4 regions of the Kineosporia sp. NBRC 101731 genome follow, and region 1 is predicted to be linked to each of the others. Evidence: riboswitches for the same ligand, from Rfam matches in the RefSeq annotation. Region 1 holds a riboswitch; each other region holds the start of a gene.
The links. Region 1 has a riboswitch for cobalamin ahead of QSK05_RS29810 (energy-coupling factor ABC transporter permease). Riboswitches for the same ligand answer to the same signal wherever they lie in the genome.
Positions count from the first base shown of each region.

Region 2: it holds a riboswitch for cobalamin, as region 1 does, so the genes downstream of both, cobN (cobaltochelatase subunit CobN) here and QSK05_RS29810 (energy-coupling factor ABC transporter permease) in region 1, are expected to answer to the same signal.
Region 3: it holds a riboswitch for cobalamin, as region 1 does, so the genes downstream of both, metE (5-methyltetrahydropteroyltriglutamate--homocysteine S-methyltransferase) here and QSK05_RS29810 (energy-coupling factor ABC transporter permease) in region 1, are expected to answer to the same signal.
Region 4: it holds a riboswitch for cobalamin, as region 1 does, so the genes downstream of both, nrdH (glutaredoxin-like protein NrdH) here and QSK05_RS29810 (energy-coupling factor ABC transporter permease) in region 1, are expected to answer to the same signal.

Region 1 is NZ_BSTC01000014.1:176,272-184,012, forward strand. It holds gene pflB (formate C-acetyltransferase) at 1-395, opposite strand, end outside; gene QSK05_RS29790 (hypothetical protein) at 556-858, shown strand; gene QSK05_RS29795 (VOC family protein) at 862-1,551, opposite strand; gene QSK05_RS29800 (DUF4235 domain-containing protein) at 1,599-1,877, opposite strand; gene QSK05_RS29805 (sugar efflux transporter) at 2,107-3,327, shown strand; cobalamin riboswitch at 3,808-3,936, shown strand; gene QSK05_RS29810 (energy-coupling factor ABC transporter permease) at 4,010-4,762, shown strand; gene QSK05_RS29815 (energy-coupling factor ABC transporter substrate-binding protein) at 4,768-5,097, shown strand; gene cbiQ (cobalt ECF transporter T component CbiQ) at 5,094-5,843, shown strand; gene QSK05_RS29825 (energy-coupling factor ABC transporter ATP-binding protein) at 5,840-6,661, shown strand; gene QSK05_RS29830 (arylsulfatase) at 6,802-7,741, shown strand, end outside.
Region 2 is NZ_BSTC01000002.1:141,733-149,473, forward strand. It holds gene QSK05_RS07855 (SWIM zinc finger family protein) at 1-847, opposite strand, end outside; gene QSK05_RS07860 (DEAD/DEAH box helicase) at 778-3,984, opposite strand; cobalamin riboswitch at 4,053-4,226, shown strand; gene cobN (cobaltochelatase subunit CobN) at 4,255-7,741, shown strand, end outside.
Region 3 is NZ_BSTC01000006.1:146,179-153,919, forward strand. It holds gene QSK05_RS18520 (TSUP family transporter) at 1-579, shown strand, start outside; gene metE (5-methyltetrahydropteroyltriglutamate--homocysteine S-methyltransferase) at 601-2,898, opposite strand; cobalamin riboswitch at 3,024-3,236, opposite strand; gene QSK05_RS18530 (PH domain-containing protein) at 3,360-3,950, shown strand; gene QSK05_RS18535 (hypothetical protein) at 4,103-4,246, opposite strand; gene QSK05_RS18540 (hypothetical protein) at 4,391-4,570, shown strand; gene fgd (glucose-6-phosphate dehydrogenase (coenzyme-F420)) at 4,764-5,768, shown strand; gene QSK05_RS18550 (hypothetical protein) at 5,853-6,221, opposite strand; gene QSK05_RS18555 (hypothetical protein) at 6,551-7,207, shown strand; gene QSK05_RS18560 (amidohydrolase family protein) at 7,509-7,741, opposite strand, start outside.
Region 4 is NZ_BSTC01000018.1:86,866-94,606, reverse strand. It holds gene paaZ (phenylacetic acid degradation bifunctional protein PaaZ) at 1-1,413, shown strand, start outside; gene QSK05_RS32435 (enoyl-CoA hydratase/isomerase family protein) at 1,410-2,177, shown strand; gene QSK05_RS32430 (CapA family protein) at 2,262-3,353, opposite strand; cobalamin riboswitch at 3,529-3,745, shown strand; gene nrdH (glutaredoxin-like protein NrdH) at 3,876-4,109, shown strand; gene nrdI (class Ib ribonucleoside-diphosphate reductase assembly flavoprotein NrdI) at 4,114-4,521, shown strand; gene nrdE (class 1b ribonucleoside-diphosphate reductase subunit alpha) at 4,518-6,647, shown strand; gene nrdF (class 1b ribonucleoside-diphosphate reductase subunit beta) at 6,667-7,632, shown strand; gene QSK05_RS32405 (Nramp family divalent metal transporter) at 7,644-7,741, shown strand, end outside.

The DNA.
Region 1 (7,741 bases):
TCGTAACCGTAGGCGGCGAGGCCGTTCTCGACCATCCGCAGCCCGCCCTTGGGCATGATGGCCCGCTTCAGCGGCGCGTCTGTCTGCAGCCCGACGATCAGCTCGGCATCTTTGTCGATGTACCCGGGTGCGTGACTGGTGATCGTCGAGGGCGTCTTCGCGTCGGCGTCCAGGATGCCGCGTTCGCGCTCGATCTTCGTCAGCTCACTGATGCGCTGGTGGATCGACTCCGTGCGAGGGGTCGCCGTCGCCAGGAATGCCTCGTCGCCCTCGTAGGGCGTGACGTTGGCCTTGATGAAGGCGCTGACGTCGATCCGGTTCTGCCACTCCTGCCCGGCGAATCCACGCCAGGCAGCCGGAGCGGCCGAATGTTCCGTGGTCTGCAGGGTGTCCATGACTGCATCGTCCGCCTGCCGCAACAGGACCCGTAGAGGCCAAGTGCCCCTGTTCGGACAGTCCTTGGTCAAAGGTCGTTGGTCCCGGGACCGGACCGACCAACGGCTGGTGCGCGCCCCGTCCTCCCGTCGTTATCCTTGATGCCGGCAGGAGGCGCAGATGAATCACCGTTCGATGTCCGGCACCAACCTCACCCTCGAGATGGCGCAGATCGCGGCCCTCGAGGAACACCTGACCAGAAGACACCACGCACCACTCACAGCGGGTGTTCTCGGCCTTGCAACCGTTCCTGAGAAGGCCGTCCTGCAGCACGTGACAGCTGTCGGGCCAACGTGTTACCCGTTCGTATACGGGCATTTCCGGGCGTCCGGCGACCAGTCGGAGGTCGCGGTCGAGCTGCACACCCAGCAGTTGCGCCGGCTCAGCGACACCTTCCGGCTGCATCAGCACTGGGGGCTCTGAGCTCTACAGCAGACAGAACTCGTGGCCGTCGGGGTCGGCCAGCTGCCCGCTGTCGCGCACGGTCGCACCCAGGTCGAGCAGACGCTCCCGCTCGGTCTGCCGGTCGGTGCCGGGTGCAGGGGCGATGTCGAAGTGGGGACGATAGCGGCGGCCGGTTCTGGGGGCCAGGGGCGGACCGCCCCAGGTGATCTTGGGTCCACCCCGCGGCGACTGGATCGCGGTCTCCTCGTCCTGGTCCCAGACCAGCGGCCAGTCCAGCACGCGGCTCCAGAAGTACCCGTTCGCCCGCGATCCGTCGCCGGCCAGCGCCCCGATGGCGCCGGTCCCGGCCAGGAACTGGTTGCCGGGCTCGATCACGCAGAACTCGTTGCCACCCGGGTCGGCGAGCACCACGTGCCCCTCCTCGGGACGCTGACCGACGTCGTGGTGCCGCGCGCCCAGGGCCAGGGCCCTCTCGACAATCTGCCGCTGATCCTCCAGCGAACTGCTGGTCAGATCGAAGTGCAGGTAGTTGGGCGCGGTCTTCGGCTCGTCAGTGGGCAGGAACCGCAGCACGAAGCCGGGATCCAGCACGGCCGGGGCGTGGGCGGTGGTGCCGTCCCGCACGTCCCAGCCCAGGAACCCCGCCCAGAAACCGGTCAGGCGTACCGGGTCTTCGGTGTCGAAGCACAAAGCGACCAGCTGAGCCGTCATGCGCCCGAGTGTGCGCCGCCCGAGGGCTGGCGCGCACCCGGTTTTCGTCACTCCTCGCCGGGCCACTCCCCCGTCCAGCGCTCGAACGCCACGGCTCCGCCCCGGTCGACGGCCGCCTTCACCGCGGCGAAGATCGCGCCCTGGACCGTGGCGGCGAGCAGCACCTGCCCCCACCCGAAGCGCCGGTCGTTGGCCTCGGGGGTGTCGTCGGCGTCGGACACGTGCTTCCACACCTGCTTGAACAGCACGCCCGCGATCAGGCCGGCGCCGACGCTGCCCGCCAGACCGAAGGGCTTGTACAGAATTCGGGCGGAAGTATTGGCCACGGTCTCTCCTTGCAGGTCACGGGCAGGTCATAGGCAGGTCATGGGCAGGTCATGGGCACTGATGAAGCGTCTCTACGGTGACCTGCCCCGGCGGATCGGCAAGTGGAGCGACCCGGGGTGTAACACCTGGGACACTGGTGCCGTTAGAAACAGCGGGGCCCTGCAGGGCGGCAGCGCCTCGTGTCCGACCGTTCGTTCTGCCTGTCTTGAGGTCTTTGTGTTTCACCCTGTGCGCCAGCACTTCCCCCTGGCGCTGGTTTTTCTCTGTGTCGGCCTGGCCAGCGCGATGGCCACTCCCTTCCTCACCCTCTTCCTCACCGACGCGGTACACGCCAGTGGTCTGCAGATCACCGCGTTCCTCGTCGCCGCACCCCTGTCGTCCGTGGTGGTGTCGCTGGGGCTCGCCCGCTGGTCGGACCGTCTGCCCTCGCGGCGCGGACTGATCATCGCGGCCGCCCTGACCGGCGCCGCCGGCTCCCTGCTGACGGCCTGGCTACGGGACTACTGGCTGCTCCTGGGCCTGACCGTGACCGCGTCGGCCGTCGCGAGTGCCCTCGTGCCCCAGGTGTTCGCCCACGCGCGGGGCAGCCTGGCCGGTTCGCCCAACGCCGTCATGACCATGACCACCCTGCGCACGGTGCTGTCCCTGTCGTGGGTGGGCGGGCCGTTCCTGGCGACGATGCTGCTCACCGCCGGTGACTTCACCGCCGTCTACGGTTTCGCCGCCACGATGTTCACGATCGCCGCAGTGGTGACGTGGCGGATGTTCCCCTCGACGCCTGTCCCGGTGGCCACCGTCGCGGCGCAGACCCTGGAGTCGGAACCCGGCCGGGACGAGAGCAGCCGGGTGCTCGTGCTCACCATGGTCGCGCTCGTGCTCCTGCAGTGCACCGGAAACCTCTCGCTGCAGGCTCTTCCGCTGTTCCTGAAGAGCGAGCTGAACGCCGGGCTGGGTGACGCGGGCCTGATCATGGGCCTGTGCGCCGGGCTGGAGATCCCGCTGATGCTGGGCTTCGGGATGCTCGCGGCCCGGTACCCGCTGCGCCGGCTGATGCTGGCCGGGCCGGCGCTGGCCCTGGTCTACACCGCGATCGTCGCGGTCTCCTCCGACACCTGGCAGCTCGCCGCGGCCCAGGTTCTCAACGCGGCCGCGATCGCTCTGCTCCAGGGCCTGGGCATCAGCTACGTGCAGGACATGCTGCCCAGCCGCCCGGGCCACGCCTCCACGCTGTTCATCAGCGCCGGGCCGGTCGGGGCCATGCTGGCCGGCCCGATCCTCGGTGCGGCAGCCGGTTTCGGCTACCGGCAGGCCTACCTGATCGGTGCGCTGCTGTGCGCCGTGGCCTTCGTGCTGCTGCTCGTGGCGCGCCCGACCCTCACCGGCGCCCGCATCACCCGCACGACGCGGATCGGGCGCGAGACCGAGGCGAAGCAACTCGTCGAGGCCTGATCCAGGAGCGAGGCCCGGGCCAACGTCGAGGACCGGGCCAACGTCGAGGACCGGGCCAACGTCGAGGACCGGGCCAACGTCGAGGACCGGGCCCGCGTTGGGCCCCGGCGCAGCGACGGCCCCTGGGCCAGCGCCGGACCCGGGCCAGCGCCGAGGGGCCGGACCAGTGGCGGCACCCGGTCCAACGCCGTTGCGCTGGATGAGGCGGGGCAGCAGCTCTGCTCCACCGGCCCCGACCCCACCGGCGAAGCCTCTGCCGTGTGTACACCTGGTACACCCGGTACCGGGTGTACCAGGTGTACACACGGCGTTCCTTGCTCCCGGAGCCGTGAGCCGCTCCGGGAGCAAGGAACGTCTGCGCGGCCGGAAGCAGACGGACGAACGTTCGTGGCCGTCGCACGGGAAAGGAGCGCGGTACTCATATCGGACGCCGCGTGGTTAGATGCGCCAGTCAACTAAACACGAACCGCGACGGCAGTGAAGGAAGCCGGTGAGAATCCGGCGCGGTCCCGCCACTGTCACCGGGGAGCAGACCCCTCGCCGTGCCACGGCCTGTTGAACCAGGCCGGAAGGCCGGGGCGAGCCTTGATCCGGGAAGCCAGGAGACTTCGGCCGTCGCATCGATCCAGGGCGCGGACCCGAGGAGATCTGATGACGAACACGCTGTCCGGCGGGGTGCTCCGTGCACATCGCTGAGGGCTATCTGCCGCCCCTGCACGCCGCCGCCTGGACCGTCGCGGCAGCCCCCTTCGTGGTGCACGGCGCCCGCTGTGTGGTGCGCGAGGTGCGCGAACGTCCCGAGTCCCGGCTCCTGCTGGGCGCGGCCGGGGCCTTCACCTTCGTCCTGTCGGCGATCAAGCTGCCCTCGGTCACGGGCAGTTCCAGCCACCCCACCGGCACCGGCCTGGGCGCGGTGCTCTTCCGGCCGCCGGTGATGGCCGTACTCGGCGCCGTCGTGCTGTTGTTCCAGGCCCTGCTCCTGGCCCACGGCGGGATCACCACGCTCGGCGCCAACGTGTTCTCGATGGCGATCGTCGGACCCTGGGTGGGGTACGCCGCCTATCGCGCCTGTCTGGCGGTGGGCCTGCCCTTCCCGGTCGGTGTGTTCGCAGCCCTGTCACTGTCCGATCTCTCCACCTACGTGGTGACGTCGGTGCAGCTGGGTCTGGCGCACCCGGACCCCTCCGGCGGTGTACTGGGCTCGATCGGCGAGTTCCTCGGCATCTTCGCCCTCACCCAGATCCCGCTGGCGATCGCCGAGGGTCTGCTCGGCGTGCTGGTGTTCCGCATCCTGGCCCGCATCGCCCCCGAGGAACTGGGCCTGCTGGGCCTGAAGGCCGCTCTCCCGGGACCCACCGACGACGGCGGGCCGACCGCCCGGGCGACCACGACGTCCTCAAGCACCGAAAATCGCCCCGACCGCTCAGGAGCGTGACCACCATGACCACCCGTACCCCACGCCGCCTGGCCGTCGACCTGGGCCTCCTGCTGCTCGTCATCGCCATCTTCGCCATCCCGCTCACCCTGCGGCTGAACACCGACGGCCAGCCCGAGGGCGAGTCCTACGCCGGCAGTGACTCCTCGGCCGCCACCAAGGTGGAGGAGATCAACCCCGGCTACCACGTCTGGTTCAGCCCGCTCTTCCAGCCCTCGTCGGGTGAGATCGAATCGGGCCTGTTCGCCCTGCAGGCCGCGGCCGGGGCCGGGGCGCTCGGCTTCGTGCTGGGCCGGCTGTCCGGCCGCCGCACCCGGAAGACCAGTGCCCCTTGAGCGCTCCGGCGATCGACGTCGCCGCCTGGGCCAGTCCCTGGCGGCGGTACTCACCGGGCGACAAGGTGCTGCTCAGCCTCGGCCTGGTGATCAGTGCCCTGGTGCTGCCGACCTGGCCGGCCTCGGTGCTCGTGACCGTGACCGCGCTGGGTCTCGTGCTCGGCCCGGGCCGTGTACCCGGCCGCCTGCTGGTGCGGGCGGCCCGGGGCCCGGCCGCGTTCATCCTGCTGGGCACCGTGACCATCGCGGTGACCTGGCGCACCGACGGTTTCGGCCCGACCGTGACCGGCGAGAGCCTGGACGCGGCCGTCCAGACCCTGGCCCACGCGGTCTCGGGCACATCGGCCGTGATGCTGCTGGCCGCGACCACCCCGATGACCGACCTGCTGGCCTGGGCCCGGCGCCGGGGAGTGCCCGAAGCGATCGTGGACATCGCCGGGCTGGTCTACCGTCTGCTGTTCGTGCTGCTGGAGTCGGCCGGCGCCGTACGGGCCGCGCAGACGGCCCGGCTGGGCTACACCAGCCGCCGGGCCACTCTGCGCTCGGCCTCGATGCTGGCCGCCGCCACCCTCACCCGGGCCTTCGACCGCGCCCGCCGCCTGGAGAACGGACTGGCCGGGAGGGGTTTCGAGGGGGTCATGCGCACACTCGCCGACCAGCAGCCGTCGTCGCGGCCCTTCGTGGCCACCACCCTGGCCGGGCTGACCGCCCTGGCGGCCGTCTCTCTTCTGCCGGGTGCCCGGTGAACGGGCAGATCGAGGTCGAGGGCCTCGAATTCCGCTATTCCGGAGGCCCTCCCGTGCTGACCGGCGCCGATCTGCAGGTCCCGCCGGGCACCCGCCTGGCCGTACTGGGCGCCAACGGATCGGGCAAGAGCACGTTGTTACGCTGCCTTTCGGGAGCCCTGCGTCCCACCGCCGGCCGGATCACCGTCGGCGGGCGCGAACTGCGCCACACCCGCACCGGACTGCGCGAGCACCGGCACCAGGTGCAGCTGATCACCCAGGACCCCGACGACCAGCTGTTCTCCGCCTCCGTCCGCGAGGACGTCTCCTTCGGCCCGGTCAACCAGGGGCTGACCGACGACGAGGTACGCGCCCGCTGTGACGAGGCCCTGACCCTGCTGGCCGCGACCCACCTGGCCGCCCGGCCCACGCACCAGCTCTCGTTCGGCGAACGCAAGCGCGTGGCCATCGCGGGAGCCGTCGCGATGCGCCCCGACGTGCTGGTGCTCGACGAGCCGACCGCCGGGCTGGACCCGGCCGCGGGCCAGGAGGCGACGGCCGCGCTCGCCCGCCTGCACGACCGGGGCACCACGCTGGTCATGGCCACCCACGACGTGGACCTGGCGCTCGCCTGGGCCGATCAGGTCGCCGTGCTGGTGGGTGGCCTGGTGCGGCAAGGGCCACCGGAGAAACTTCTGGACGACGACACGTTGCTCATCCAGGGCCGGTTACGCCGGCCCTGGGTCTTGTCGGTGGCCGCGCGATTGAGAGCCCTGGGCGTGCTGGGGCAGGAGACACCGGTGCGGGACGAGCCGTCACTACTGGCCGCGCTGGGTTGATCGCAGGCCTGCGAAATATGTACTCATAGCGCCCATCTCTGACACCCATCACTAACCCGTATCGCTTGGACCGGCAGCGCGCGTTGTCCGGCGGCCCGCGATCATGTCAACCTGACTCGTGATGATGACCGGTGTGACTGGTGGACGAACTGGAGCTGTCCGTGGCGGTTTTTGAAGCCGGGCGGCACGTGCTGCCCGAGCCCGAACGCAAGCAGACCGTGGTGACGGCGGTCGGGATCCACGATCAGCACGCGTCGTTCGAGGCGATCGGTGCGACCACGCCGCCGCCCGCGGCGCCCAACGTGGTCATCGTGGTGCTCGATGACCTGGGTTTCGGTTCCTCGAGCGCCTTCGGTGGCCCCTGCACCATGCCCACGGCCGAGCGTCTGGCCACGCAAGGCCTGCGATACAACCGGTTTCACGTCAACGCCCTGTGCTCACCGACCCGTCAGTCGCTGATGACCGGCCGTAACTGCCATTCCGTGGGCATGGGCGGCACCACCGAGATGGCCACGGCCGCGCCCGGCTACAGCGGTTTCCGCCCCGCCAGCGCCGCCACGCTCGCGCAGATCCTGCACGGCAACGGCTACAGCACGGCGGCCTTCGGCAAGTGGCACCAGACCCCGCCGCGTGAGATCAGCCCGGTCGGCCCGTTCGACCGCTGGCCCACCGGTGAGGGCTTCGACAGCTTCTACGGGTTCATGGGCGCCGAGATGAACCACTGGTACCCGCAGCTGTACCGCGGCACCACGCCCTTCGAGCCGGCCCGGCGGCCGGAAGACGGCTACCACCTGTCCGAAGACCTGGTCGACCAGAGCATCGACTGGATCCGCACCCAGCGTTCCCTCACCCCCGGGCGTCCCTTCTTCACCTACCTGGCCATGGGCGCCTCCCACGCGCCCCTGCACGTGGCCCCGCAGTGGCGGGAGAAGTACGCCGGCCGGTTCGACGCCGGCTGGGACGTCGCCCGGGAGGAGATCCTGGCCCGGCAGAAGGAACTCGGGGTGATCCCGGAAGACGCCGCCTTGGCCCCCTGGGCCGACGGCCTGCCGCACTGGGACGAACTGTCGGACAACCAGA
Region 2 (7,741 bases), on a different contig from region 1:
TCGGCAACAACTGACCCGCGGTCCAGAAGATCACCGCATCACCGCCCGGAGGGCCGGGTTTGGCCCGCTTGCGACCGGTAACCACCGGAGCGAGATCGCTTTCGGTCAACGCCAGGGCGGCTCCCAGAACGGGGGACGCGGTGGCGCGCGGCTCGTCGGTGACCTCACCGACCGGTTCGGGCAGCTCCTCGTCACCCCGCAGCTCACGCAACTGGTCGAGCAGAACCTCCCGGTCCCGTCCGCGCCAGAGCAGCACCAGGAACGGGTCGTCGTCGAAACGCTCGGCCAGGAGGTAGAACACGGCGGCGATGTGCTTACACGGCACGGCCCCGTCAGGGCAGGTGCAGGCCAGGTCCAGGTCGGCCAGCCGCCCCGGGAACAGCGGCGCGCCGGCCTGGGCGAACACCGGCTCCAGCTCGCGCGGGAACTCCCCCGCCAGCAGCTGCGCGCTGAACAGCGCCTGCTCGGCCAGCACCACCTCGACCTTGGCCCAGACCAGCCGGGTGAACTTCTTCAGGCCGATGCGCACCCGGTAGGGCGTGACCCGCGAACCCTGCACCTGCGCCGTGACCACCCCGGGCCCGACCTCCAGCGAGACCACCTGCCCCTTACGGGCGTACGCGCGGCCCCGGGTCAGGCGGGTGCCCAGGGCGAAGGATTCGAGCACCCCGATGAACCGGCGCGACCACCACTGCTCGCCGATGTCGCCCCGGGCGCTGCGGGCGGTCAGGCCGTTCTCCACCTGGCGGGGCTTGCCGTACTGCTCGAAGCCGGCCATCAGCCCACCGCCTCGGGATCCAGGGTCAGCAGTTCGCGCAGCTGGGCGGTGGACAGCTCGGTCAGCCAGTTCTCGCCGGTGCCGACGACCGAGGCCGCCAGCCCTCGCTTGTCGCGGATCATGGTGGCGATGCGTTCCTCGAGGGTGCCCGCGCAGACGAACTTGCGCACCTGCACGGTGCGGGACTGCCCGATCCGGAAGGCCCGGTCGGTGGCCTGGTCCTCGACGGCGGGGTTCCACCAGCGGTCCACATGGATGACGTGGTTGGCGGCGGTGAGGGTCAGTCCGGTGCCGCCGGCTTTCAGGGAGAGGATGAAGATCGGCGGGGTGTCCGGACGCTCTTCCTGGAACCGCGCGACCATCTCGTCGCGCTGGGTCTTTCGCACCCCGCCGTGCAGGAAGAGCACCTCGCGGCCGAATCTCGCGGTCAGGTGGGTGCGTAGCATCTCGCCGAACTCGGCGTACTGGGTGAAGATCAGCGCCTTCTCACCCGAGGCGAGCACCTCGTCCAGCGTCTCCTCGAGGCGGGCCAGCTTGCCCGAACGGCCCGCGACCCGGCTGCCGTCGCGCTGGAACTGGGCCGGGTGGTTGCAGACCTGCTTGAGCTTGGTCATGGTGGCCAGCACCAGACCGCGCCGTTCCATGCCCTCGCTGTTCTCGATGCGGGCCAGCATGTCGGTGACCACGTTCTGGTAGAGCGCGGCCTGCTCCGACGTCAGGGTGCAGACCACCTCCATCTCCAGTTTCTCCGGCAGGTCACTGATGATGGTGCGGTCGGTCTTCACCCGGCGCAGGATGAACGGCTGGGTCACCGCCCGCAGCTTCTCCCGGGCCTCGTCCGACCCGACCCGCTCGATCGGCAGGGCGTAGCGCTTCTTGAAATCGGCCGGGTCGCCGAGCACCCGGGGATTGGCGAACTCCATCAGGCTCCACAGGTCGGCCAGCCGGTTCTCCACCGGCGTACCCGTGACCGCGATCCGCCGCCCGGCCGTGAGCGAACGGGCAGCCGTGGCCGCCAGGGTCGCGGCGTTCTTCACCGCCTGGGCCTCGTCGAGCACGATGCGCCGCCAGGCGTACTTGCGCAGGGTCACCGCGTCGCGGGCGAGCAGCGAGTAGGTGGTGACGACCAGGTCGCAACCGCTCACCGCGTCGTGGAACTCCTCGCCCTGCGGACGGTCCGCGCCGTGCTGCACGTGAACCCGCAGCCCCGGCGTGAACTTCGCGGCCTCCCGCTGCCAGTTCCCGACCAGCGACATCGGGCAGACCAGCAGGGTCGGGCCGGGGATCAGGTCTGCCCCGGTGTCCCCCGTATCCTCGAGCGGCGCGTCTGCGGCCATCAGCGCGAGCAGCTGCACGGTCTTGCCCAGGCCCATGTCGTCGGCGAGAACCGCTCCCAGGCCCAGGTTCTCCAGGAATGACAGCCAGGCCACGCCGCGCTCCTGGTACGGGCGCAAATCGCCCACGAATCCCTCGGGAACCGTGAAGGGCTGCAACTGGCGATCTTCCGCGGAGGCGAGGAAGTCGGCCAGCCAGCCCGACGCGTCCACCCCGGTCACCTCGAGCCCGGCCGGGCCTTCCGAGCCGGCGCCGATCACCGAGAGCACGTCGGCGATCGACATCGTCTCCGGACCGGTCTTGCGCCGCTTGCGCAGGAAGGCCCGGGCCTTGCGCAGTTTCTCGGGATCGACCTGCATCCACTCACCGCGCAGCCGCACCAGCGGGGCCTGCGACTCGATCAGCAGGGCCACCTCGTCGTCGGTCAGCTGCTGGTCGCCGATCGACAGCCGCCAGTCGTACTCGACGATGTCATTCTGCCGGAAGACCGGTGAGCCCTCGATCCTTCCGGGCTGGGGCGGGGTGCCCGCGCGCAGCCGGGCGCCGAGGCGCTGCGGTTTCGACCACCAGCCGGGCAGCTGCACACCGAACCCCGCACCGATCAGCAGACCCGCGGACTCGGTCAGGAACTGGTGCGCGGTGGCGGTCTCCATCAGCAGCTGCGCCGGGCGGGCCTGCAGCAGGGCGTCGCGCAGGGGCGGGAAGAGCCGCAGCGCCCGGCCCAGTTCGGCGAGCAGCGTCTCCTGCGGGCGGGGGGCGTTGCGGCGCAGCCGGGTCAGGGTCAGCTCGGCGTCCCAGATCTGCTGGGCCGGGATGAACAGGCCGGGCTGATCGGCGTCCTGCAGACCGAACTCGAGCCGCCACATCGCCGCCTCGTCGGCCGGTCGCAGCTCCTCGTCGCCCGGGCGCAGCACGCTGGTGATGTCGTCGTCGGTGGGCTCGACCAGCCGGAAACCGGCCCGGACCAGACCGCCGGAGACCGCCTCGGCCTGCCACTGCTCCAGACCCGTGACCAGCTGGCCGATCTGGCGCCGGTTCGCGGGGAACGCCGGGTAGGGGCCGTGCAGGGCCTGCCGCCAGCCGGCCAGCCCGAGCCCGCCGGACGCCCGGGCCGGACGCAGCCGGGCCCGCACCCCGACGTCGACGAAGGCGTCCACCGCCGCGGCCGCACACCGGCCCGGCGTGAACCCGGTCGCCCCGGTCGCCCCGGTCGCCCCGGAGGCCAGCGCCGCACCGAACGAGGGCGGCAGGGTCGCGACCGCGTGCCGGAACCACTCCCCGTCGTCACCGGTGAGAACCGGGCGCCACCGGGCCACCCCGTGACCGTCGGGAGCCTCCAGCGCGACCGGCAGCACGCGTCCCCTGCTGATCAGATCTTCGGAGAAGGCGAGCAGAGCGAGAAGGTGACGGACGTCGGAACCGAGCGCCACCGCGTCCCCCATTGACCCTTTCAGGCCGTCGAGCACCGCGGGCGCCTGGGCGGCGGGCACCGAGACGGTGACCACCCGCCACCGGACCTCGGGAAACAGCCGGGCCGACTCGCCCTCGACGTGACCGGAGGCGCCGGGCGCCCAGCCCGAGCGCAGGTCGAGCAGCTCGGGCGAACCGGCCGGGGCGTGCTGGAAAGAGGGCAGCACGAGGTCGGCGGTGCCCTCCTGCCAGCCCTCGGCGATCAGGCCGCAGACGTCGGTGAGGGTCTTCGTGAGCTCGTCGGCGGCAATGTCGAAGGGATGCTCGCGCACCTTGGGACGGCGCCCGGTGCGCTCGGCGGGCACCGCGCGGACCTGCGGATCTTCCGCCCAGAGAAGGAGAGAGCCGTCGTCTGCGGGATCACCGGGGCCGGGAGACCACCAGGCATGGACGACGAACACCGCCCAAGGGTAGGCCAGGGGTTGGGTGCCGTGCGCCGGGCTGGCACAGTGGCACCGTCAGATACCCCCGAACAATCGAGCGGCGTGGTGGACAGGAAGCCGGTGAGATTCCGGCGCGGTCGCGCCACTGTGAGCGCTGAGTGACGTTTCTGGATCGATGGTCACGGCCCGTCAGGGCTGGAAGGCCTGAGACCTCACGAGGACGCCGAGCCAGGAGACTGTGCCACGCCGCAGCAACCCGCCGCGCGGACGGCGAGGAAGAGGACGTTCGTGACCGACGTGCCCATCGAACGGCAGCCCGTTCTGCTCATCTCCACCTCCGACACCGACCTGCTCAGCGCTCGCGCCAGCAACGTTCCGTACCGGCTGGCCAACCCGAACCGGGTGTCCGTGGACGACCTGGACGGCCTGCTCGACGGTGTGGCCGTCACCGTGGTGCGCCTGCTCGGCGGCACCCGGGCCTGGGAGGAGGGCCTGGCCGCCCTGCTGTCCAAGGGGGTGCCGGTGGTCGTGCTCTCCGGCGAGGCGCTGCCCGACGCCGATCTGATGAGCCGCTCCACCGTTCCCGTCGGGGTGGCCACCCAGGCCCACGGGTACCTGGTCGAGGGCGGTCCGGGCAACCTCGCCGAACTGCACGCGTTCCTGACCGACACCGTGCTCCTGACCGGATTCGGTTTCGAGCCGCCGGCCGGCACCCCGCTGTGGGGAATCCTGGAGCGACCCCCCGTGACAGGCGACCGTCCCACCGTCGCGGTGCTCTATTACCGCGCCCACCACGTGGCCGGGAACACCGCGTTCGTCGAGGCGCTCTGCACGGCCGTCGAGGACGCGGGCGGGCGGGCGCTGCCGATCTTCTGCGCCACCCTGCGCGGGGCGGACGACGACCTGCTGGCCACGCTGGGCACCGCCGACGCCCTGCTGGTGACCGTGCTCGCGGCCGGAGGCAACCGGCCCGCCAACGCCTCGGCCGGGGGTGACGACTCCACCTGGGACATCGGCGCCCTGGCCGCGCTGGATGTGCCGATCCTGCAGGCCATCAGCACGCTGACCTCGCGTCAGCGGTGGGTGGAGAGCTCCGAGGGGCTGATCCCACTGGACGCCGCCAACCAGGTGGCGATCCCGGAGTTCGACGGCCGGCTGATCACGGTGCCGTTCTCGTTCAAGGAGGTCGACGCGGACGGGCTCACGCAGTACGTCGCCGACCCAGAAAGATCAGCGCGGGCAGCCGGTATCGCAGTGGCCCACGCCCGTCTGCGGGCCGTTCCGCCGGCGGTCAAGCGGGTGGCCCTGATGCTCACCGCCTATCCGACCAAGCACGCGCGCATCGGTAACGCGGTGGGGCTCGACACCCCGGCCTCGGCACTGGCCCTGCTGGCGTCGATGAGGGACGCGGGGTACGACGTCGGCCCTTCCGAGGGCGAAGGTGCGTTCCCGGGTTTCGCGGCGATGGACGGCGACGCCCTGGTGCACGGGCTGATCGAGGCCGGCGGCCAGGACCTGGACTGGCTGACCGAGGACGACCTGGCGCGCAACCCGGTCCGGATCCCGGCCGCGGTGTACCGGCGCTGGTTCGCGACCCTGCCCGACGACCTGCGCGCGTCGGTCGAGGGGCACTGGGGCGCGGTACCGGGCGAGATGTTCGTCGACCCGCCGGGCGGGGCCCTGTCGAGCGGTGACCCGGACGGCGACATCGTGCTGGCCGCGATCATCGCGGGCAACGTGGTGATGCTGCTGCAACCGCCGCGGGGCTTCGGCGACAACCCGGTCGCGATCTACCACGACCCGGAGATGCCGCCCTCGCACCACTACCTGGCCGCCTACTACTGGCTGAACCTTCCTGCCTCCGAAGGCGGTTTCGGTGCGGATGCGGTGGTGCACCTGGGTAAGCACGGCACCCTGGAGTGGACGCCCGGCAAGACGCTCGCGCTGTCGGCGTCCTGCGCGCCCGACGCGGCACTGGGCAACCTGCCGCTGATCTACCCGTTCCTGGTGAACGACCCGGGCGAGGGCACGCAGGCCAAGCGCCGGGCCCACGCCACGCTGGTCGACCACCTGGTGCCGCCGATGGCCCGGGCCGACTCCTACGGCGACATCGCCCGCCTGGAGCAGCTTCTCGACGAGTACGCCTCGGTCACGGCCCTCGACCCGGCCAAGGGCCCGGCGATCCAGTCGCAGATCTGGACGCTCATGCACGCGGCCAAGCTCGATCACGACCTGGGTCTGACGCAGCGGCCGCACGAGGCCGAGTTCGACGACATGATCCTGCACCTGGACGGCTGGCTCTGCCAGGTCAAGGACGCCCAGATCCGCGACGGGCTGCACATTCTCGGCCAGGCACCGACCGGTTCGGTGCTCGTGCACCTGGTCACGTCGATGCTGCGGGCCCGTCAGCTCTGGGCCGGTTCGCAGTCGCTACCCGGGCTGCGTGAGGCACTCGGTCTGGATGAGGCGTCGGTGGGTTCGGTCGGTGAGGACACCGACGGCCTGGAAGAGGTGGACGCGGCCCAGGCCACGGCCGAGGCCCTGGTGCAGGCGCTCTCGGACGCGTCCTGGTCGGCGGACGCGGTGCCGGCGGTGATCTCGTCGGTGTTCGCCTCGACCGAGGTGGATGTCTCGCAGGTCGACCACGAGGGGCTGGAGGCCATTCTCCGCTTCGCCGCGACCGAGGTGGTTCCCCGCCTGCTGCGCACGACGGACGAGCTCACGGCCGTACTGCACGCCCTTGAAGGCGGTTTCGTGCACCCGGGCCCGAGCGGCTCGCCGCTGCGCGGTCTGGTCAATGTGCTGCCGACCGGGCGTAACTTCTACTCGGTCGACCCGCGCGCGGTGCCGAGCCGGCTGGCCTGGGAGACGGGCCGGTCGATGGCCGAGTCGCTGCTCGAGCGGTACCGGGCGGACGAGGGTGACTGGCCGCGCTCGGTGGGCCTGTCGGTCTGGGGTACGTCGGCGATGCGGACCTCCGGTGACGACGTGGCCGAGGTACTGGCCCTGCTGGGTGTGCGGCCGGTCTGGGACGACGCCTCGCGCCGGATCACCGGGCTGGAAGCCATGTCGCTGACCGAGCTGGGGCACCCGCGCATCGACGTCACGGTGCGCATCTCCGGTTTCTTCCGCGATGCGTTCCCGCACGTGGTGCAGATGATGGACGACGCGGTGCAGTTGGCGGCTTCCCTCGAGGAGTCTCCGGCGGAGAATTTTGTGCGGGCTCACGTGCAGGACGATCTTGCGGCCCACGGCGATGCGCGGCGGGCCACCACCCGGATCTTCGGATCCAAGCCCGGAACGTACGGGGCGGGCGTCCTCCCGCTCATCGACACCCGCACCTGGCGGGACGACGCGGATCTGGCCGAGGTGTATGCGGTCTGGGGCGGTTACGCCTACGGACGGGGGCTGGACGGCCGGCCGGCGCGTGACGACATGGAGAAGTCTTACTCTCGTATTGCCGTTGCCGCCAAGAACTACGACAGCGTCGAGCACGACATTGCCGACAGCGACGACTACTTCCAGTACCACGGCGGCATGGTGTCGATGGTGCGGGCGCTGACCGGTACGGCGCCGAAGGCCTACATCGGAGACAGCACCCACCCCTCGGCCGTGCGCACCCGCACCCTGCACGAGGAGGTCTCCCGGGTGTTCCGCTCCCGGGTGGTCAACCCGCGCTGGGTGGCAGCGATGCAGAGGCACGGTTACAAGGGCGCTTTCGAGATGGCCGCGACGGTGGACTACCTGTTCGGGTACGACGCCACGACCGGCGTGG
Region 3 (7,741 bases), on a different contig from region 1:
CTGATCCTGTCGGTGGTGCTGAACCTCGCCGTGTTGCTCCGGATGCCGGGTCAGGTCCGGCCGAAAGACGCCCTTCTCCTGCTGATTCCGGCCGCGCTCGCGATCCCGCTGATGATCGCGGTGAAGGGACAGCTCAGCGGCCCGGCGCTCAATGTCGTGGCGGGCCTGGCGATCCTGGCCGCCACCGCCGTGACCGCGGCGGGGCGGCGCCTGCCCTTCTTCGATGGCCGCTCCGGCCCGGTCGTCGCCGGTGGTCTCAGCGGGTCACTCAACGTGCTCGCGGGGGCGGCGGGGCCGCCGGTGGCGCTGTTCGCGGCGGCGCGGCGCTGGCCTCCCGCACAGACCAGCGCCACCCTCCAGGCCTACTCCCTGCCTCTCAACCTGCTCACCCTGATCGCCCTGGGCCTGCCCGGTACCGCCGACCTGGGCGAGATGGCCTGGTCGGCAGTGGGTCTGGGGGTGGGTACAGCTGCGTCCCTGCCGTTCGTGCACCGGGTCCCGCCGGCCGTGGTGCGATGGATCACCCTGATCATCGCGGCGACCGGCGGGACCATGCTGCTGGTGACGGCTCTCAGCTGACCGCTCTCACCCGAACCGGTTTCACCGCAGGCTCTTCGCCGCTGCCACCAGATGGGCCAGCGATGCCTTCACCTCCGTCTCGTCGCGGGTCTTGAGGCCGCAGTCCGGGTTCACCCACAGGCGGCCGGCCGGCACGTGATCCAGCGCCCGGAGCAGCAACCCGGTGATCTCCTCACGGCCGGGCACCCGCGGCGAGTGGATGTCGTACACCCCCGGCCCGACCCCCGAGGGGTAGCCGGCGCCGGACAGGTCCGCGGCGATCGACATGTGCGACCGGGCGGCTTCCACGCTGATCACGTCGGTGTCGAGATCCATCACGGCCGCGAGGATCTCGCCGAACTCGGCGTAGCACATGTGGGTGTGCACCTGGGTGTCGTCGCGCACCCCGCCCGTCGCCAGCCGGAACGCCTCCGTGGCCCAGCGCAGGTAGTCGTCCCGCTCGGACGCCCGCAAGGGCAGTCCTTCCCGCAGGGCCGGCTCGTCCACCTGGATCACGGCGGTGCCGGCGGCCTCCAGATCGGCGACCTCGTCGCGCAGGGCCAGGGCCACCTGCCGGGCGGTCTGCGCCGGGGGCAGGTCGTCGCGCACGAACGACCAGCGCAACATCGTCACCGGCCCGGTCAGCATGCCCTTCACCGGCCGGTCGGTGAGCGACTGGGCGTACGAGGTCCAGGCCACCGTCATCGGTTCCGGGCGCGAGACGTCACCCACGATCACCGGCGGACGCACGTAGCGGGTCCCGTACGACTGCACCCACCCGTGCCGGGTGGACACGAAACCCGCCAGCTGCTCGGCGAAGTACTGCACCATGTCGTTGCGCTCGGGCTCACCGTGCACCAGCACGTCCAGACCCAGCGTCTCCTGCAGGCGGATGACGTGCTCGACCTCGGCGCGCATCCGCTGCTCGTAGTCCGGGCGGGACAGTTCGCCGCGACGCCAGTTGGCCCGGGCCCGGCGCAGCGCCCGGGTCTGCGGGAACGAGCCGATCGTGGTGGTGGGCAGATCCGGCAGGTTCAGCCGTTCCGCCTGCCGGGCAGCCCGTTCCGGGTAAGGGTGGGCCCGTTGCGCGTCGGCGGCCGACACCTGCGCGGCGCGCTCGCGCACCCGGGGGTCGTTCGTCATCGCCGAGGCCCGGCGGTTCTCGAGAACCTGCTGGTTGCGGTCCAGCTCGTCCGCGATCGTCGCCGGGCCGGCCGTGATGCCGCGGGCCAGCAGCACCACTTCGTCGAGCTTCTGGCGGGCGAAGGCGAACCAGCTGCGGACGTCGGGCGCCAGATCGGTCTCGAGGCTCACGTCGAGGGGGACGTGCAGGAGGGAGCAGGACGACGAGACCACGATCTCGTCGGCCAGGCCGGACAGCGTGGTCAGCAGCCCGAGCTGCCGACGCAGGTCGGCGGCCCAGACGTTGCGGCCGTCCACCACCCCGGCCACCAGGCGCTTGCCGGGCAGGCCACCCACGGCGTCGAGTTCCCCGACGTTCGCGGCCCCCGGGCCGGTGAGATCCAGTGCGATCCCCTCGACCGGGGCGTCCCGCAGCAGCGGCATCGCCTCTCGCACCACCCCGAAATAGGTAGCCAGCAGCAGCTTCGGCCGGTTCTCGAGGGTGCCGAGCCGGTCGATCGCGGTGGCGAGGGCGTCGAGCACCGTCGGCGGCTGGTCCTGCGCCAGCACCGGCTCGTCCAGTTGCACCCACGAGACCCCCTCGGCCGCGAGCTCGGTGAGGGCCTGTTCGTAGACGGGCAGCAGCTCCTCGAGCAACGACATCGGGTCGAAGTCCGGGTCCACACCGGGTGCCGGCTTGGCCAGCCGCAGAAAGGTCACCGGTCCCACGAGTACCGGCCGGGCGTCCAGGCCCAGCGTGCGGGCCTGCTGGTACTCGCGGCGCGGCTTGCTCAGGTCGAGCGTGAAGGTGGTGTCGGGGCGCAGTTCCGGCACCAGGTAGTGGTAGTTCGTGTCGAACCACTTCGTCATCTCCAGCGGGGCCACGCCGGCCGTGCCCCGGGCCATCGCGAAGTAGCGCTCCAGGCCGTCGGTCACCGCCCGGTGCCGCTCCGGCACCGCCCCGACCAGGCAGATGGTGTCGAGCACCTGGTCGTAGAGCGAGAAGTCGTTGCAGGGGACGTCGGTCAGGCCGGCGGCCTGCAGGGTCTCGAAGACCTCCCGGCGCTGCGCCACCACGGTGCGCTCGAGGTTGTAGCCGCTCAGCTCACCGCGCCAGTAGGCCTCGATCGCCTTCTTCATCGCGCGGTTGCGGCCGATCCGGGGATGGCCGAGGACGGTGGCGGGCAGGGGGCCGCCCGGGAATCTCGTACGGGTCACGTGCTCTCTCCTCGCGAGCTCGGTCACGACCGATGGCTCTCCAGGCAGCACGGAGCGACACCCCTGATCGGGGTGGAGGTCCGCCGAAGCCCGCCCACGAGGCCCACCGGTCACCCGCGGGCCGACGGCCCACGGCGTCACTGGCAGGTCTTCGGACTCGCGGGCACACGCCTTCCGGCGTACCTACTGGCCGTCGCTTCCCGGACGCTCTCGCGCCCAGTGCTCATGACGGCGGTCGTTCCCGCTCACCGCTGCGGGGCAGTCCCGGAATCGCACCGGGTTCCCTCTTACGACGGCGTACCTGGCGGGCACGACGAACCAGCAACCAGGCGACTATAGGCGGGCCGCAGGGTTCGGTGCCCACCCGCGTCCCTCCTTCTTGCCCTCCGGGCGGGAAGCAGAATGTACCCGCATGGCAACAAGGGGTGTGTAAGCCGTCAAAACGACTTATGGTCCGCTACATGGCTGGGTTTTCTGAGAGGTACGGGCCGGGGGTGCCCAAGGAACTGGATCGCTATCTGGTTCCGAGCGAGGAGATCGTCTTCCTCCTGCGCCGGCACTGGGTGGTGCTCGCCGAGCCGTTCCTGACGACGATGCTCGGTCTGCTGCTGCTGGCCGTGGTGGGTGGTCTGGTCGGTGAGCCGGTGTCGACCATCCTGACGGTGGGCTGGCTGCTGCTGCTCTCCCGCCTGATCCTGGTGGCCTGGGAGTGGTGGTACGAGCTGGTCGTGGCGACCGACAAGCGGCTGATGCTGGTGCACGGCATCGTCACCCGCAAGGTCGACATCATGCCGATGGGCAAGGTCACCGACATGCGGTACGACCGCACGGTGACGGGTCAGGTCTTCGGCTACGGCAAGTTCGTGATGGAGTCCGCCGGTCAGGACCAGGCGCTGAGCACCATCAACTACATTCCCGACTCCGACCTGCACTACCAGCAGATCTCGCAGCTGATCTTCGCCCCGGGCGAGCCGCGCCTGACCAAGGGCACGCGTAGTTCCCGGGTGCCGGTGACGGAGCCCGAAGACGCCTGGTGGCGGCGCAAGGACTGAGTTCGCACCTCACGGATCACCGCCGGAAACCCGGTCCTGATCCGCTGAGGTGGGCGCACATCCGGGCCGGGTCGGCCTGATCGCGGGCTGACTGTTGGCGGGCTGACTGTTGGCGGGCTGATTGGCCGCGGCCTGATCGGCCATGGCCTCGGTCAACCCGCCGATATTGCCGCCGCGCGGATATTGCGCGACACCTCATCGGTGCCGGCCTCGGTGACGCTGCGGTTCATCCCGCGATGGTGGCACTCTGCTCGATCGCGAGGGCGATCGTGGTGCGGGACCAGTGCGGTGACCACGAAGGTTGGGCACCTTCCCGTTCGTGATCATGCAAACCTTCCCCGGCGAAGTGGGGGCATCTCCCGGCCTCCCTCGGGGCTGCGGGATTGCATGACCACGAATGAAGGACTGTCGGCGAACGTCGGTGGCCACCGCACTGGATGATGCGCGAGATCGTCCCGGCCTCCTTGCTGATGGCACCGATCGATCCGCCGGTATCGACCTTGAGGGTCTACACGCGGTGCGGGACGTCCTCGATGGGCTGGATAGGCCCGGTGGCCCGGTGGCCCGGTGGCCCGGTGGTCTGGGTGGCCCGGGGTGGCCCTGAGCTGCCCGGGCGGTGACCTGTGCTCGAGTTGCCCGGACGCACCGGCCGGCGCCGGCGCCACGTCACCGATCGTGCGGATCCCTCAGGATCCCCCAGGTTCCCCCAGACTGAATTGCCGTACGAGATGTGGCATCGGCATCAGGCCCGACGGGTTGAAGGCGCCCGGGGCGCGATCTAGGTTGACGAAGAAGATTCTTTGAACAGAAAGAGTGAGGTCACGCGTGAAGCTCGGTTACAAGGCATCGGCAGAGCAGTTCGCTCCCGGTCAGCTGGCGGACTTCGCCGTGCAGGCCGAGGACCAGGGCCTGGACTCGGTGTGGATCTCCGACCACTTCCAGCCGTGGCGGCACGTCGACGGGCATGCTCCCTCGGCCCTGGTGTGGCTGCCCTGGGTGGCGGCCCGGACGCAGCGGGTCCAGCTGGGCACGAGTGTGCTCACGCCCACCCTGCGCTACAACCCGGCCGTGATCGCCCAGGCGTTCGCCACCCTGGGCTGTCTGGCCCCGGGCCGGGCGATCCTGGGCATCGGTACCGGTGAGGCCCTGAACGAGACGGCCGTAGGGGTGAACTTCCCGGAGACCCGCGAGCGCTTCGCCCGCCTGCGCGAGGCGGTGCGCCTGATCAAGCAGTTGTGGTCGGAAGAACGCGTGACGTTCGAGGGCGAGTACTACCGCCTGCACGACGCCACCGTGTACGACCGGCCCGAGCAGCCGGTGCCGATCTACATCGCCGGCGGCGGGCCGGGTGTGACCAAGTACGCCGGGCGCGCGGGCGACGGGTACATCTGCACCTCGGGCAAGGGCATGGGTCTCTACGAGGAGACCTTGCTGCCGGCCCTGAAGGAGGGGCTGGAGGCGTCGCAGCGGCCTTTCGAGGCCATCGACAAGACCATCGAGATCAAGCTGAGCTTCGACGAGGACCCGGCCCAGGCCCTGGAGAACACCCGGTTCTGGGCGCCGCTGTCGCTCTCTGCGGATCAGAAGGCGTCGGTGCACGACCCGGTCGAGATGGCCCGCCTGGCTGACGAACTACCGATCGAGCAGGTGGCCAAGCGCTGGATCGTGGCCTCCGACCCGAACGAGGTGGTGGCCGCGGTGAAGAACTACACCGACGCCGGGTTCACCCACCTGGTGTTCCACGCCCCCGGCCACGACCAGGAGCGCTTCCTCACCCAGTTCACCCAGGACGTCGTGCCGCTGTTGCGCAAGATCTGATCGACGCGGCACCCACAGCGAACCGGCCGGGGTACACCCCGGCCGGTTCGCTGTGTCGTGGGGAGCTCAGATGTCGGGGGGAGCTCAGATCTCGATGGTGCGCTCGAGGTTGGCCAGCTTGTGCCGGGCCATCGCCAGGTTCGAGCGCTGCTTGTCCAGGGCCAGGTAGAGGAACAGGCCGGCGCCGGACTTGTCGGTGATCAGGCGGATCAGGTGGTACTGGGTGTCCAGCGTGATCAGGATGTCCTCGATGTTCTCGCGCAGGCGCAGGGCGTCCATGGTGCGCAGCTTGGCCCGCACGACTTCGGTGTTACCGGCCGCCGCCACTTCGAGGTTCAGGGTGTTGCCCCCGGCCTGACCGAGTGTCATGCCGCTGGTGTGGTCCACGAGAGCGACGCCGATGGCCCCGTCGATCTGCATGGCTTCCTTCAGAATGGTGTCGATGTTGGACACGTATTCCTCTTCCTTCCGGCCGTCGCGGTCGGGGCTGGTGGAGCGCGGTTGCGGTTCCGTGGTGCGGAAACACCAGCCGATCCAGAACAGGGTCCGGCTGCGAGATGACTCTCTGGTGTCACCTTCGGCAGTTCGGCCAGGTAAACGATCGGCTGTTCGAGGGTAGCTGCGACTCAAGGTGTCCGTGGTGGAACTGGCTGTGAATTATGCAGGTCAGGGGCCCGACTGATGACGTTTCCGGCGGCTTTGGGGGGAAATTCTTCGAACAAATGTTCGATTTTGCGGTAAGATGGACGTAGTTTGAAGGACTGGGAGACAGGGGCCTGGGGATGTCCGAGATCAAGACGTCGCTTCCGTCAATCATTGCGTTCATCAGTACACCGGGGGCCCAGCGCGGGCGTGTGCCCGCGCAACTGCGGGCCATGTACGAAGACCCGACGCGCCATCCGTGGCGCTACTACGACCCGATCGTCACGGCGATCGCCACCGGCCTGCGGCGTGACCGGCTGCGCTACGAGCTTGACGTCGCCGTCACCCGCGCGCAGGACCGCTCCGAGACCGACCGGCGGTGCCGGGGGCAGGCCACGCACTACGCCGAGATCCAGGAGGGCATGCTCAAGGTGCGCCGCCGGGTGGGCCCGGTGAACGTCTTCGTGGCCCCGACCGGCGCCTGGCGGCACGGCGACCTACGGGTCACCGTGTCACCGCACCTCCTGGTCGAACGTCGTAACGGTTTGCTGGAGGCCTGGTTCCTGCACCTCAAGGCCAATCGCCTGACTCAGTCCACGGCCGACGGCGCCTTGGTCATCATGGGCGATGCCCTGCGTGCGATCGGCTGTGACGCCACCCCCCGCATTATCGACGTGCGTTCGGGTACCACGGGTTTCGCCCTCAGCCGCACACGTGACGTGCGCATGCTGAACGCCTATGTGCGCTCCGAGGCCGAGGCGTTCACGAGCCTGTGGGAGGCCCGGGCGGCGGCCTGAGAGCAGATCCGCCGAACGTCCCGGTCCTGAGCTGAGCGTCGGCGGGCCGGGGCGTTCGGCTGGGACCGCTTCTCACGGGGCATCGAAAGGTTCCGCCCAACCGCCGCACGGCCGGTTCCTCCGGGCAAGATCAGTTCTTAGCCTTGCAGGGCATCCCGGGCAGGGCGGATCGTCTGGGACGCACCTGCTCACCCCGTACCCGGCCTCTGCCAGCAGGGCATTCGTCTCAACCCCCAGAACGACGTCATCATTCTAGGTGGGCGGCACGTCAGGTAGTTTGAGGGAGTTCAGGGTCCGGTCGTCAGTCCAGTCCGTAGATCGCCCGGGCGTTGCCGTGCCCGATGAGCTCGGCGACGCGCAGGCATTCCCCGGCCGGCCAGCCGTGCTCGCGCATGTTCTCGGTCAGTACGGCGGTCGTGGCCGTGCGCCACTGCCGGGCCCCGAGGAAGGTCAGTTCTGGTAGACCGATGCCGTCGCTGGAGTAGAGGAGCTTGCCGAAGGGGGCCAGTTCCAAGGCCTCCCGCACGGCGGTGA
Region 4 (7,741 bases), on a different contig from region 1:
CTGCCACCGGGTGCGCTGCAACTGGTCTCGGGCCGGGCGGGTTCACTGCTCGACGAGCTGGGCGTGCACGACTCGGTCGCCTTCACCGGCTCCGCCCACACCGCGGGCATCCTGCGCCGACACCCCACCGTGCTCGACGCGGGCGTGCACCTGGGGGTCGAGGCCGACTCGCTGAACTGCTCGGTGCTCGGGCCCGACGTGACCACCTCCGACCCGGAGTTCGATCTGTTCGTGCAGGGCGTCGTCACCGAGATGACGGTCAAGGCCGGGCAGAAGTGCACGGCCATTCGCCGGGTGATCGTGCCTTCCTCAGTGGCGCAGAGCGTTTCAGAAGCCATCGCGGAACGCCTGGCGAAGATCCGGGTGGGTGATCCCCGCGATCCGCAGGTCCGGATGGGTGCCCTGGCGAGCATCGGGCAGAGGGACGAGGTACTCAAGGCGGTGGAGGCCCTACGGGCCGGGGCGGAGTTGGTCTTCGGTGACCCTTCACAACCAATAGGGGACGCACGGGGCGCCTTTGTCCCGCCCCTCCTGTTGCGGGCCCACCCGGGAGCGACCCAGCCGCACGAGGTGGAGCCCTTCGGTCCGGTCAGCACGGTGCTCACCTACGAGTCGCTCGACGAGGCCGTGGCCCTGGCCGCGCGGGGCCGGGGCAGCCTGGCCGGGTCGGTGATCACGCACTCCCCGGAGGTCGCCCGCCACCTGGTGCTGGGCCTGGCCCCCTGGCACGGCCGCATCCTCGTGCTCGACCGTGACGACGCCGGGGAGTCCACGGGCCACGGTTCCCCGCTACCGATGCTCGTGCACGGCGGCCCGGGACGCGCGGGTGGTGGTGAAGAACTCGGCGGCGTCCGGGGTGTGCTGGGTCACCTCCAGCGCACGGCGATCCAGGCCTCGCCCGACCTGCTCACGGCGATCACCGGCCGCTGGGCCCCGGGCTCGACGCGGATCACCCCGCAACAGCATCCGTTCCGCTACTCGCTGGCCGAACTGGAGATCGGGCACAGCATCTCCACGGCGGCTCGCACCGTCACCCTCGCCGACATCGAGCACTTCGCCGAGTTCACCGGCGACACGTTCTACGCTCACACCGACGCGGCCGCCGCCACGAGGAACCCGCTCTTGCGCGGCATCGTGGCCCACGGCTACCTCGTGGTGTCGCTGGCCGCCGGCCTGTTCGTCGACCCGGCCCCGGGCCCGGTGCTGGCCAACTTCGGCGTCGACGGCCTGCGGTTCCTCACTCCGGTGAAGGCCGGCGACGCGATCTCCGTACAGCTCACGGTGAAGCAGCTCACGCCCCGCCACAGCGCCGGCTACGGCGAGGTGCGGTGGGACGCGCTGGTCACCAACCAGCACGGCGAACCGGTGGCCACCTACGACGTGCTGACGCTGGTGGCGAAGGAGGCCCGATGATCGTCGAACACGACGGTGCGGTGGCGGTTCTCACGATCGACCGGCCGAAACGCCGCAACGCCCTCGACGCGGGGGCGAAGAAGTCGCTGCGCACGGCCCTGGAAGCAGTGTCGGCCGACGACAGCATGCGTGCCGTGGTGCTGACCGGTGCCGGCGGATCCTTCTGCAGCGGCCAGGACCTGGCCGAGCACGCCGCCCTGCTGCAGGCCGACCCGGCGCACGCCACCGACACGGTGGAGGCCGATTACGCCCCGATCGTGACGGCCCTGGTCACCATGCCCAAGCCGGTGATCGCGGCGGTGGAGGGCACCTGCGTGGGAGCCGGGCTGGCCCTGGCCCTGGCCTGCGACCTGCGGGTGTTCGCCGACGACGCCCACCTGGCCACGGCCTTCACCGCCATCGGATTCACCTGCGACACCGGCCTCTCCCTCACCCTGCCGCGTTCGGTGGGCGAGGCCAGGGCGAAAGAACTACTCCTGCTGGGAGAACCGTTCACCCCGGCTCAGGCGGTGAGGTGGGGCATCGCCGGGCAGGTGGTGCCGGCACCAGAGGTCCAGGAAAGGGCCCAGGCCCTGGCCGCGAGGCTGGCGGCCGGCCCCACCCGGGCCTTCGCCGAGACCAAGCGCCTCCTGAGCACGGCCTCACTGTCGACGGTGCTGCGCCGTGAGGCCGAGGCTCAGGCCCGTCTGGCCCTGACCGCCGACCATACCGAGGCGGTCACGGCCTTCTTGTCCAAGAGCAAGCCGGACTTCAGGGGTAGCTGAACCGGGGGAGGTTTTGCCTGATCACGAACAAAGAATCCTTCGCGATCAGGCAAAATCTCCCCGTTCATCCAGCAAGCTCCATCGTCAATCGACCCCGCAGCGCACGGTCAGATCCTTCTGTTCCCGTCTCGCCGTATCGGCGACCCGACCGCTCAGCAGTTGTGGACGTCCACCATGAATTCTCGCCGGATGCCAGGAGGTCCCGACCACGCCCCGGCGATCGACCACCACGCCGTAAACACCGGTCCGGGCACCCGGACCACCGTTGGCGTAGAACACGAAATTCCCCAGGCCGTAATGCACCGCGGTACGGCCTCGATGCACAGCGGGTTCCAGCACGTGCGCGTGACTACCGACCACAACACTGGCACCCGCGTCCGTCAGGAGATCGGCCAGCTCGCGCTGCCTCGCCGTCGGGCACGACTGCCGCTCCACACCCCAGTGCAGCACGACCACCACCACGTCGGTGCGCGCGGCCTCACGCACGGCCTTCAGGAGCCGTTCCGGGTCTTTGGACGAGGCGAGCCCCGAGGTCTCGCCGGTCGCCTTCCAGGAGTTCACGGCGAAGCTGTCGAGCACGTCCGTGGCCCCGAAGACTGCCAGCCGGACACCGTGGATCGTGCGGCGGTACGGGGTGAAGGCCTCGTCGATGTTCCGGCCGGCGCCGATCATCGGCACCCCGGAACGCTTCCCGGCCTTGAGGGTGTCGTCGAGCCCGATACGGCCGTAGTCCATGCCGTGGTTGTTGGCCACGGTGACCACATCGACCCCGCTCCGGCGCAGCGCCCTCAGACCGGAGGCCGGGGCCCGGAAGGTGTACTGCTTGGGCTCGGCGCGGCCGCGGGTGGTGATCGCGGTCTCCAGGTTCACCACAGCCAGGTCGGCCCGGCGCAGGATCCGGCCGGCACTGCCGATGTCGCCGCCCAGCGCCTTCGCCGACGACCCCTGGAAGTGGACGTCGCCGGCGAAGGCCAGCCGCACGCGTCCACTGCCGGGCATCTTCTTCGTCACTTTTCCGGCCGACGCCGTCGGGACCGGTGTCACGGTCGTCACGGGCGTCCGGGGAATCAGCGGCTCGGGTGCCGCTCGGGCCCAGACGTAGTCGCTGGAGGTCGAACAGGCCGCGACCAGCAGGGCTGAGCAGAGCACCGCTCGGGCCCGACGACGTTTGCCCACGTTTGCACTCCCCCGACGACGGACCCACCTGATCAGTCCCTTCAGTGGGACTGCAGATGCATCGGTAGCGCCCTGATGCCGCTTGATCACGTGGGGTCCAGATTTCCCCCTGTCCGGACAACGCATCGACACGCGTACTAGATCTAGTTGTCGCGGGCACCCCCACCTACGGCATATGGTGCTGCCTGTTGTTGGTTCGCCCTTCCAGCCAGGGAGGGCGTCATCAGAGGGAAGCCGGTGAGAATCCGGGACTGCCCCGCAGCGGTGAGTGGGAACGACCACCGTCAGACAGCACTGGGCACGCGCTTGCGCGCCTGGGAAGCGACGGTCAGTAGGTGCGCTCACAGCGCATGCCTGCGAGTCCGAAGACCTGCCAGCAATGCGCGCGCCCTACGTGGCGCGTGCGTCCGAGGTGCCGCGAGGGACGGAACCGGATGACTTCAGGCTGCCCGTTGGGGCAGGTCTGTGTTCACCCGGGGCTCTCCACCGCGCACGAAGTTCTCGAAGATCGGGATGTGCGAGATGACTATCACCGTTTACAGCAAGCCTTCCTGCGTTCAATGCGACGCGACGTACAGGGCGCTGGCGAAGACCGACCTGGAGTACCAGGTCGTGGACATCACCGAGGACCCCGCGGCCCGCGACCACGTCATGTCGCTGGGGTACATGCAGGCTCCCGTGGTGATCGCCGGTGACGACCACTGGTCGGGCTACCGTCCCGACCGGATCAAGGCGCTGGTGGCGCAGACTGTCTGATCGGATGACCTCGCTGGTCTACTTCTCCAGCGCCTCCGACAACACGCACCGCTTCGTGCAGAAGCTGGACGTCGCCTCGGCACGGATCCCCCTCCGTCCCACCGACCCCTTCCTGCACGTGCGCGATCCGTACGTTCTGGTGGTTCCGACGTACGGTGGGGGCAACGAGGGCGGGGCCGTTCCCCGCCAGGTGGTCCGGTTCCTCAACGACGAGGGGAACCGTTCCCTCATCCGCGGTGTGATTGCCGCCGGCAACACGAATTTCGGTGAGGCCTACTGCATCGCGGGTGACATCATCGCGGCGAAGTGCCAGGTGCCCTACCTGTACGCCTTCGAACTCATGGGAACAGCAGAGGACGTCTTACGCGTCCGAGATGGATTGGAACGATTTTGGCAGCGACAGTCGGTATGACGGACGTTCTGGACGTGGGTATGGACTACCACTCCCTGAACGCGATGCTGAATCTCTACGGTCCGCAGGGCGAGATTCAGTTCGAGAAGGACCGGGAGGCGGCGCGGCAGTATTTCCTGCAGCACGTCAACCAGAACACGGTCTTCTTCCACGACCTGGACGAGAAGCTCGACTACCTGGTCGAGAACAAGTACTACGAAGGCGCGGTGCTCGACCAGTACGACCGGGCGTTCATCAAACGGCTGTACAAGCACGCTTATTCGAAGAAGTTCCGGTTCCCGACCTTCCTCGGGGCGTTCAAGTACTACACCTCGTACACGCTGAAGACGTTTGACGGCAAGCGCTACCTGGAGCGTTTCGAGGACCGGGTCTCGATGGTGGCGCTCACGCTGGCCTCCGGCGACGAGAACTTCGCCCTCCAGCTGGTGGACGAGATCATCACCGGCCGCTTCCAGCCGGCCACCCCGACCTTCCTCAACCTGGGTAAGGCCCAGCGTGGCGAGCCCGTCTCGTGTTTCCTCCTGCGCATCGAGGACAACATGGAGTCGATCGCCCGGGGCATCAACTCCTCGCTGCAGCTGAGCAAGCGCGGCGGCGGCGTGGCCCTGCTGCTGTCGAACGTGCGTGAGTACGGCGCACCGATCAAGCACATCGAGAACCAGTCGTCCGGTGTCATTCCCGTGATGAAGCTGCTCGAAGACTCCTTCTCCTACGCCAACCAGCTCGGGGCGCGTCAGGGCGCGGGTGCGGTGTACCTGCACGCCCACCACCCCGACATCATGCAGTTCCTCGACACCAAGCGGGAGAACGCGGACGAGAAGATCCGGATCAAGACGCTCTCGCTGGGCGTCGTGATCCCGGACATCACGTTCGAGCTGGCGAAGAAGAACGAGGACATGTACCTGTTCTCGCCCTACGACGTGGAGCGCGTCTACGGGGTGCCGTTCGCGGACATCAGCGTGAGCGAGAAGTACCGCGAGATGGTCGACAACGGCGCCATCCGCAAGAAGAAGATCAACGCGCGTGACTTCTTCCAGACGCTGGCCGAGCTGCAGTTCGAGTCGGGTTACCCGTATATCCTTTTCGAGGACACCGCGAACGCGGCCAACCCGATCAAGGGCCGCATCACCCACTCCAACCTGTGCTCCGAGATCCTGCAGGTCTCGACCCCGTCGACGTTCAACACCGACCTGTCGTACGACCACATCGGCCGCGACATCTCGTGCAACCTGGGCTCGATGAACATCGCCACGGCGATGGACTCCCCCGACTTCGGCCGCACCGTCGAGACGGCGATCCGGGCGCTGACCGCGGTCTCCGACCAGACGTCCATCGAGTCGGTGCCCTCGATCAAGCGCGCCAACGCCGGCGGTCACGCCATCGGCCTGGGCCAGATGAACCTGCACGGCTACCTGGCCCGTGAGCGCATCTTCTACGGCTCGGACGAGGGCCTGGATTTCACGAACATCTACTTCTACACGGTGGCCTACCACGCCATCCGGGCGTCGAACCTGCTCTCCAAGGAGCGCGGAACGCGTTTCATCGGCTTCGAGGACTCGAAGTACGCGGACGGTTCGTACTTCACGAAGTACGTCGAGAAGACCTGGCTGCCGCGCACGGCCCGGGTGAAGCAGTTGTTCGAGGACGCCGGTGTCGCCATCCCCACGCAGCAGGACTGGCAGGCCCTGTCCGACTCGGTGCGCGAGTTCGGCCTCTACAACCAGAACCTCCAGGCCGTGCCGCCGACCGGCTCGATCTCGTACATCAACAACTCCACCTCCTCGATCCACCCGATCGTCTCGAAGATCGAGATCCGCAAGGAGGGCAAGCTCGGCCGCGTGTACTACCCGGCGCCGTTCATGACGAACGACAACCTGGATTACTACCAGGACGCGTACGAGATCGGCTTCGAGAAGATCGTCGACACCTACGCCGAGGCCACCCAGCACGTCGACCAGGGCCTGTCGCTGACCCTGTTCTTCAAGGACACGGCCACCACGCGGGACATCAACCGGGCGCAGATCTACGCCTGGCGCAAGGGCATCAAGACGCTGTACTACATCCGCCTGCGTCAGCTGGCGCTCGAAGGCACCGAGGTCGAGGGCTGCGTCTCGTGCATGCTGTGACTTTTGAGGGGATTTCATCATGGTGAAGCTGATCAACCGTGTCCAGGCGATCAACTGGAACAAGCTGCAGGACGAGAAGGACCTCGAGGTCTGGGACCGGCTCACCGGCAACTTCTGGCTGCCGGAAAAGGTCCCGCTGAGCAACGACATCCAGTCGTGGGCCACCCTGACGGACGTCGAGAAGCAGATGACGACCAGGGTGTTCACCGGTCTGACGCTGCTGGACACGATCCAGGGCACGGTCGGCGCGGTCAGCCTGATCCCGGACTCGCTGACGCCGCACGAGGAAGCCGTCTACACGAACATCGCGTTCATGGAGTCGGTGCACGCGCGGTCGTACTCGTCGATCTTCTCCACGCTGATCTCCACCCCGGAGATCGACGAGGCGTTCCGCTGGTCGGAGGAGAACCCGAGCCTCCAGCGCAAGGCCGAGATCGTGCTGGGCTACTACAACGGTGACGACCCGCTGAAGCGCAAGGTCGCCTCGACCATGCTCGAGTCGTTCCTGTTCTACTCCGGCTTCTACGCGCCGATGTTCTGGTCGAGCCGGGCGAAGCTGACGAACACGGCCGACCTGATCCGCCTGATCATCCGGGACGAGGCCGTGCACGGGTACTACATCGGGTACAAGTTCCAGAAGGGCCTGGAGCTCGTCGGCGACGCCGAGCGCCAGGAGCTGAAGGACTACACGTTCTCGCTGCTGTTCGAGCTGTACGAGAACGAGGTCGAGTACACGCAGGACCTCTACGACCCCCTCGGCCTGACCGAGGACGTCAAGAAGTTCCTGCGGTACAACGCGAACAAGGCCCTGATGAACCTCGGTTACGAGGCGCTGTTCCCGAAGGACGAGACCGATGTGAACCCGGCGATCCTGTCGGCCCTCTCGCCCAACGCGGACGAGAACCACGACTTCTTCTCGGGTTCCGGCTCGTCGTACGTGATCGGCAAGGCGGTCAACACCGAGGACGAGGACTGGGACTTCTGAGCGCGCCCACCGTGACGAGGCCGGGTCTGAGGAGTGTTGCCGCACTCCTCGGCCCGGCCCTCGTGGCGTCTGCCGCCTACGTCGACCCCGGCAACGTGGCGACCAACAC